Regions from separate parts of the Acetivibrio sp. genome, predicted to be linked through region 2. Evidence: a T-box and tRNA genes for the amino acid it is inferred to sense, from the RefSeq annotation. Region 2 holds a T-box; the other holds one or more tRNA genes.
The links. The T-box of region 2 lies ahead of tyrS (tyrosine--tRNA ligase). A T-box ahead of a tRNA ligase gene usually reads a tRNA of that ligase, here a tRNA-Tyr.

Region 1 (4,102 bases), on a different contig from region 2:
CTTCGTACAGTTCCTGGTCATTTTCTTTCAGCCTTGGCACCTCAAGGGTGATATAATTACCCATCGGCTTTCCGATGGCCGCCTCACCAGTAGGAGATGTTACTCTCACCCGGGTTATCTTTATATCCTCCGTACCGTCATTTTCGATGTCAACCCCCGGCGGATCCCTTCTTTGATTTTCAAACTCGTTTTCTTTCAGCAGTTCGTGAGCTTCCAACACAAGGTCTGTTCTTATACTCTTTTTCACTCCATAATCCTCCCTTACCTGTTTTTCCAAATGAAATAATTTCGATTATCTCAGATAAGCTTTATTTTTCCTCAACAGCTAATAATAAATACCTGTATTTTGACCTTAGGCACAACAAAACTTTTTGTCTCCATGTCAATATTTATGCAAAAAATGCGAATTTGCCCTTGCATTTTGATTTATATCGTGTTAAAATACTCTCTGTTGAATAACTCGCAGGAGGTGAAGAGGTTGCCAAATATTAAGTCTGCTATCAAAAGAGTACGTGTTTCAAAGAGAAAGACTCTTACAAACAGTATTAGAAAATCAGTACTTAAAACTAATATAAAGAAATGCAAACAAGCTATTGCAAGCAATGATTCAAACGCTGCAGAAGCTCTTAAAATTGCAATAAAGACCATAGATAAAGCAGCAGCAAAGAACGTTATTCATAAAAACACCGCTGCGAGAAGAAAATCAAAGCTTGCCAAGGCATTAAACGCTGCCGCTAAACAATAAAAACGTACTGGATAGTACGTTTTTTGCTTAAATCCTGATTTCAAAAGCTCACGGGTTCTTTTCCCGGAGCTTTTTTATGTGTCTTTTTATTCAGCCGCCAAATTGCAAATTAGTATTTCAACAGCTGTTCTGTCGTTTATCTTACCCGTCTTTATTGAAAGATCCAGCTCAAGGGCTTCCTGTACTGCCTTTTTAAGTTTATCCAAGGAAAAACAGTCGGACTGGCGAATCATTTTATTGACGGCATAGGGATTTACGCCCATTTTTGAACACGCCTCTTTCCCATCCATACCTTTGCTGCGCAAAAGTTTCAATTCCAATAACTGTTTTAGTTGCTTTGCTATCATAAATAAAACCTTGGGCATGGGTTCTTTTAAAATAATCATGTCATTAAGGAGCTTCAAAGCCAAATCAAGCTTTCTTTCCGCTATAGCATCAATCAAATCGAATATTCTGCTTTTTATAGATTTCGTGCAAACCTTTTTTATATCATCAACATTAACTTTAGGCCTTTCACCCAAATAAAGAACAACCTTGTTTATTTCGTTCAGTATTTCAGTCATACCTTCCTCACATATATCTATAAAGTATGACGCCGTACTCGCATCAATCTCCTTGTCGTAGGACTTAAAAACCCTAACAGCCCACTTTACAAGTTCGGGCGGCTTTTGAAAAGGAAATTCCACCATCATTCCATGTTTCTTTATAGCACCTGTAATTTTAAGTCTTTTATCTATATCCTCCTCATAAAAAACAAGGCAGGTATAATTGGGCATACTCTGCAAGTATTCAATCAATTCATCCTTTTTGCTATCCTTTGAGGTTTTTGACTTTTTTGAGCTAAATAATTCCGACTTTTTAACAACAACCAGTTTCTTTTCGGCAAAAAACGGCATCGTCTCACAGGCTTCAATAATCTTTGAAGCCTCAGTTCTTCCCTCTATTACTACTTTATTTAGGCCTGTTGTGTCATCTCTTAGAATAATCTCTTCTATTTTGCCCAGGTAGAATTTCTTCAGGTATTCTTCCTCACCGTAGAAAAGATATAGCTTGTTTAAGCTTTCGTTTTTTATTTCCAGCTTTAATTTGTCTATACTCATTTTACTCTCCCAAAGTCTTTGAATTTCACCAACAACATAGATTATATATTTTCCGAAGTATTTGTTCAAGCCCGGCTCAAATTTGAAAAATTATTATTTTCGCAATATTTTCGCAAAAATTCTCTTGACTTATATCCGAATTTCAATTATACTATTCATTGCCGTCACAAAAGGCTGTGAAAAATGTGAAATTCATTGCATTTTGTGGAATATAGTTTTACACGGGCCTTTAGCTCAGTTGGTTAGAGCAACCGGCTCATAACCGGTTGGTCCGGGGTTCGAGTCCCTGAAGGCCCACCAACAATAAGTGTTTTGCCCAGATAGCTCAGTTGGTAGAGCAGAGGACTGAAAATCCTCGTGTCGCTGGTTCGATTCCGGCTCTGGGCACCACAATATTCATTAACTTAATATTATACATGGAGGGATTCCCGAGAGGCCAAAGGGGGCAGACTGTAAATCTGTTGTCACTGACTTCGATGGTTCGAATCCATCTCCCTCCACCAAAAACGGTTAGAGTTTAAACTCTAACCGTTTCTTATATTTATCCACGTTTTTGCCACTAATTCATTCTCGTCAGGCCTTGATGGAATTAACAATCTCTTTAAACTTCCTGCCTCTCTCCTCAAAGCTTTTAAACATATCAAAGCTGGCACTTGCCGGGGACAAAATTATTGTATCCTCAGAGGAGGCAAAACTATAAGCAGCTTGAACTGCATCTTCAAGCGAACTGCACTTTAAAACCGGAATATCGGCGCCTTTTCCCGACCTTTCCGTCTCATCCTTCAATGCCTTTTCTATTTTAGGAGCTGTCTGCCCAATCAAGACAAGGCACTTTACCTTTTCTGCAATTACCGGTCCTAAGGCGTCATAAGGTATTTTTTTGTCATAGCCGCCGGATATTAAAATTACTTTGTCCTTAAAGGAGTTCAACCCAGCAATCGTTCTCGTGGGACTGCTTGCTATGGAGTCATTGTAGAATTTTACACCGCCAATATCCCTTACAAGCTCAATCCTGTGCTCAACCCCGGTAAAGGTCGTTGCAACCTTTTTTATAACGTCTTTGTCGACATAATCTATTACAGCAGCAGTTGCCGCAAGGAAATTCTCTATGTTATGCACTCCCGGAATAATAATCTCATTAGTCCTAACAATCTCAGTTACCGATTCGCCGTCTTTAAAAACAAGCATATCGTCCTTTAATATTGCGCCCTTTTCAAGATTGCTTTTTCTGCTGAAATAAACCACATTTCCTTTTGCCTCATCTGCAAATTCGCGGGTAATGTCATTGTCAAAATTAAGTACCAGCTTATCTTTTGGCGACTGGTGTATAAAAACATTCTTTTTGGCAAATACGTATTCATCCATGGATTTATGTACATCCAAGTGGTTGGGTGAAACATTTGTAACAACCGCCACATGGGGACTTTTAGTCATGGTATGCAGCTGAAAACTGCTAAGCTCCAGTACAACTTTGTCCGTATCCTTTATTTCATCAATCTTACTTAATAAAGGTATTCCTATATTTCCCCCCAGCCAGCAATTATAGCCCTGCTCCTTTAGCATATTGTAGATAAGCGTGGTGGTTGTGGTCTTTCCGTCGCTGCCCGTTACGGCAAAAATCTGCGCTGGACAAAGCTCAAAAAAGACTTCCATCTCGGAGGTCACCACAGTCCCCTCCTCCTTTGCAGCCAGAATCTGGGGAATATCATACCTCATTCCCGGAGTTCTGAACAGTATGTCAAAACCTTTTAAATTGTCAAGATATCCTTCACCCAAACTATATTTAATATCCATGCCCTTAAATTGTTCCAATAGAGGCTCCAGTTTTGTTTTGTCCGACTTGTCAAAGGCTGTGATATCCGCACCGAGATTGTACAAATAAGAAATTAACGGAGTATGGCTGATTCCTATACCCAACACGGCAACTTTTTTATTTTTTATTTTGCTTTTGAAGTCATTTAATTTGCTATTCAAAATATTTCCTCCATTTTTTATTTCAAGTATATTATATGGTAAAAACCCATATAAGATTATAGATAAAAATTTTTTATATATAAAACGCCGTTTACTACGTTCTTTTTCGATTATTGCGGTACATATAATGCATTAATGTCTTGTCGAATTTTCTTACCCACTTTTCAGAGCCGATTTTTTTGGAAAACTCTATACACTGTCTTAAAAAAACCTCTTCGCTTTTTATCTTGCTGTTTATCATTCTTTCTCTTATTGACATAAAAGTACCGTATTTGTCGTAAAG
Region 2 (4,102 bases):
GATATTGTAAATAAATATGATTTTGATGTGGTAATCGGCTCAATTCATATTGTTGACAAAACGGACCTACACAACGGGGACTTTTGCAGGAACAAATCAAGGGACGAAGCCTATTTGAGGTATTTGGAAGAAGTTATTCGGTGTATAGACCTTTTTGATAATTTTGATATCCTGGGACATATTGATCTCATCAGGAGGTATGGATGTTATGATGACAAGACATTAAAATTGAGCGACTTTAAAGACAGAATTGATGCCATACTCAAGGCCCTTGTTTTAAAAGGCAAAGGTTTGGAAGTAAATACCTCAGGCTTTAGATACAATCTCGATTCGCCAATGCCGGATTATGAAATTATAAAAAGGTACAGAGAGCTAAAGGGAGAAATAATTTGTACAAGCTCCGATGCCCATACCCCTGAGTATATAGGTTATAAATTTGACTATGTAAAAGAGCTTTTTAAGAAAGCAGGTTTTAAATACATGGCACATTTCGAAAACAGAAAACCGGTATTTACACCGATAATTTAGCAATAAAGGGGGTATAAAATTACCCCCTACGCTTTGCTTTTAGTATGAACTTGATTGCTTTATAGCTTTAGCCTAATTTATACAAGTTTTACCCTGTGGTATGTCTTTTTGCCCTTTTTAACGATTAATTCACCGTTATTAAAGTCATCAACAGTTACCACTTTGTCAAAACCTTCGACTTTATTATCGTTTATGGAAATTCCGCCTTGTTCGATAAGTCTGCGGCCTTCAGTCTTTGAAGGAATCAGCTTTGTCTTTAAAAGCAGGTCAATTATGTTAATACCGTCCGAAAACTCACTTGAGGCTATTTCGGTGGTAGGCATATTGTCGGAAACTGCACCCTTTTCGAAAAGCGCTTCAGCTGTTTTTTGAGCATTCAAGGCTTCTTCTTCACCGTGAATAAGCTTTGTAACCTCAAAAGCCAGACGTTTTTTAGCAATGTTTATTTCCTGGTCTTTCAGTTTTTCATACTCCCTAATTTCTTCCATGGGAACAAATGTCAGGAGTTTTAAGCATTTTATCACGTCTAAGTCATGTATATTTCTCCAGTACTGATAGAACTCATAAGGGGAAGTCTTGTTGGCATCCAGCCATAATGCGCCTTTTTCCGTCTTACCCATTTTTTTGCCTTCACTGGTGGTAAGAAGCGTAAAGGTCATGCCGTAGACTTCTTTTCCTTCTTTCCTTCTTATAAGGTCTATTCCTCCAAGGATGTTTGACCACTGGTCATCACCGCCAAGCTGCATAATACAGCCGTATTCCTTGTAGAGCTTTAGAAAATCATAGCTTTGCATTAGCATGTAGTTGAACTCGATAAAGGAAAGACCTTTCTCCAGTCTGGTTTTAAAACACTCTGCCGTAAGCATTCGATTGACGGAGAAGTGAACTCCTATATCCCTTAAGAAATTGACATAATTCAAATCCAGCAGCCAATCTCCGTTATCAACCATTACAGCCTTTCCCTCACCAAATTCAATGAATTTGGAAAGCTGCTTTTTAAAGCAATCGGCGTTATGCTTGATTTCCTCCCGTGTCATCATCCTTCTCATATCGGTTTTTCCTGTGGGGTCGCCGACCATTGCAGTACCGCCGCCAACAAGTGCTATAGGTCTGTGCCCGGCTTTTTGCATGTGAGCCATAACCATCATTTGCAGGAAATGTCCTACATGAAGACTGTCCGCCGTTGGGTCAAATCCGATATAAAATGTAACCTTTTCCTTTTCAAGAAGCTCTTTTATAGTTTCTTCATGGGTAAGCTGAGCAATAAATCCCCTTTCTTTCAAAGTCTCAAATACGGACATATAAATACCTCCTAAAAATTAGTGCTTCTATAACTAACAATGTTTAAAATATTATTAAATAAATTTTCAACTAAATAAAAAAAGCTTTGTCGCCCTGCTTAAGGACGAGAAAGCTCCCGTGGTACCACCTTAATTTGTATATATTAAAATATATACCTCATTAATTACTGCCAATATAACGGTTGACTCCCGTCATACATGAAAACTCTTCATGTACGAAACTCCGAAGTGTAATTCGCCCATTCATGTTCAAAAGCCCTTTCACCTTCCGGACTTCTCTCTAATTGTCACCATGAACGGCTACTGCTTCTCCATCATTGCTTTTTTACGTTTCATTTTTGCCTTTGAAATATTTTAACACACAAATTTTGCGTTTACAATAGATTTAAATAATATTTTACCGTTTGGCTACAGTATTGTTCCTCCGCCGACAACTATATCGCCATCATAGAAGACCACCGACTGCCCTGGAGTAATAGCTCTTTGGGGATTGTCAAACACCACCTTGACATTGCCGTCTTCAATAGGATAAACAACCGCATCCGCCTCTTTGGCAGAGTATCTTATCTTGGCTTTGACTTTCATTGGCTCTTCCAGTTTGTCTATTGAAATAAAGTTCAGGTCATAGGCTGTAAGCTCATTTGAGTATACTTCGTCTTCTTCTCCCAGCACAACGTTATTGTTTTCTACGTCAAGTCTTACCACATACATGGGTTTTCCCAGGGCAATTCCAAGCCCTTTTCTTTGCCCTACGGTATAATGAATTATACCTTTGTGCTTTCCTAATATGTTTCCCTTTGTATCGACAAAATAGCCGGGTTTAATCTCTTTGTCGGTATTTTCTTCTATAAACTTTCCATAGTCGTTGTCACTTACAAAGCAAATTTCCTGACTGTCAGGCTTTGATGCAACATAGAGCCCCAATTCCTTTGCCTTTTCCCTGACTTTATCCTTGGTGAAATTGCCGATGGGCATAAGAACATGGCTAAGCTGTTCCTGCGTAATATTGTAAAGGGCATAAGTCTGATCCTTCTGCTGGGTAACCGATTTCTTAAGAAGATATCTTTTTTTATCCTCATCATAGGTTATAATTGCATAATGCCCTGTCGCAATATAGTCAATGCCCATGGAAAGGGCTTTATTTAGCATTGATTCAAACTTCACAAACCTGTTGCACGCAATGCAAGGATTCGGAGTCCTGCCCTTTAGGTATTCATCTTTAAAGTAATCTATAACACTTTTTTCAAAAATGTCTTTAAAATTTAAAACATAATAGGGTATGCCAAGCTTGTTGGCAACACTTCTGGCATCATCAACGGCAGAAAGCGAACAACATCCGCCTTCGACAAGTTTTGTTTCTTCGTTCACATCAGGCCAAATTTGCATTGTAGCACCAATAACTTCATATCCCTGTTCCAAAAGTATGGCGGCAGCTACAGAACTGTCAACGCCGCCGCTCATGCCTACCATAACCTTTTTCTTACTCATTGCAGTTATAATCCACCCTTAATCTTCGTCTTCAAAATGATGGTGTATGTCATCACATCTTCTTCCACAAGCATTATTTTCACTGCCTTCGGGCAAAAGTCCGTTTTTGCGCCTGTAATCGTCAATTGCAGCACGGATAGCTTCTTCTGCCAGGTTTGAACAGTGCATTTTAGCCGGAGGAAGCCCGTCTAAAGCATCAGCCACAGCTTTGTTGGTTATCTGGAGAGCTTCGTCAACGGTTTTTCCCACAACAAGCTCGGTTGCCATACTGCTTGTGGCTACTGCGGCTCCACAGCCAAAGGTTTTAAACTTTGCATCCACTATTACGTTGTTTTCAATCTTGAGATACATTTTCATTATATCTCCGCATTTTGGGTTGCCAACTTCGCCGACACCGTCTGCGTTTTCAATTTCTCCCACATTTCTGGGATTCATAAAATGATCCATAACCTTTTCACTATACATATTAATTCCCTCTTTTCACTTTTTCATATAATGGAGACATCTCTCTTAACCTGTTAACAATCATCGGCAGTACTTCCATAAGATAATCTATATCTTCATGAGTATTTTCAACGCCAAAGGTTAGCCTCAGAGAGCCGTGGGCGATTTCATGAGGAAGACCTATTGCAAGCAGTACATGGGACGGGTCAAGAGAACCTGAAGTACATGCAGAACCGCTTGATGCTGCAATCCCTTTCATGTCAAGCATCAGAAGCAGGGATTCGCCTTCAATAAACTCAAAGGAGAAATTAACGTTGCCCGGAAGTCTCTTGTACCTGTCT

Region 1: it encodes a tRNA-Tyr, which carries the amino acid that the T-box ahead of tyrS (tyrosine--tRNA ligase) is inferred to sense. The anticodon was not compared.

What each region holds. Positions count from the first base shown of each region.
Region 1 is NZ_DAORXT010000001.1:82,340-86,441, forward strand. It holds gene gpr (GPR endopeptidase) at 1-247, opposite strand, end outside; gene rpsT (30S ribosomal protein S20) at 479-745, shown strand; gene holA (DNA polymerase III subunit delta) at 832-1,845, opposite strand; tRNA gene PLH43_RS00370 (tRNA-Ile) at 2,069-2,145, shown strand; tRNA gene PLH43_RS00375 (tRNA-Phe) at 2,160-2,235, shown strand; tRNA gene PLH43_RS00380 (tRNA-Tyr) at 2,264-2,348, shown strand; gene murD (UDP-N-acetylmuramoyl-L-alanine--D-glutamate ligase) at 2,419-3,819, opposite strand; gene PLH43_RS00390 (hypothetical protein) at 3,914-4,102, opposite strand, start outside.
Region 2 is NZ_DAORXT010000011.1:18,088-22,189, forward strand. It holds gene PLH43_RS02840 (histidinol-phosphatase HisJ family protein) at 1-528, shown strand, start outside; gene tyrS (tyrosine--tRNA ligase) at 606-1,829, opposite strand; T-box leader at 1,927-2,156, opposite strand; gene mnmA (tRNA 2-thiouridine(34) synthase MnmA) at 2,238-3,317, opposite strand; gene nifU (Fe-S cluster assembly scaffold protein NifU) at 3,336-3,782, opposite strand; gene nifS (cysteine desulfurase NifS) at 3,784-4,102, opposite strand, start outside.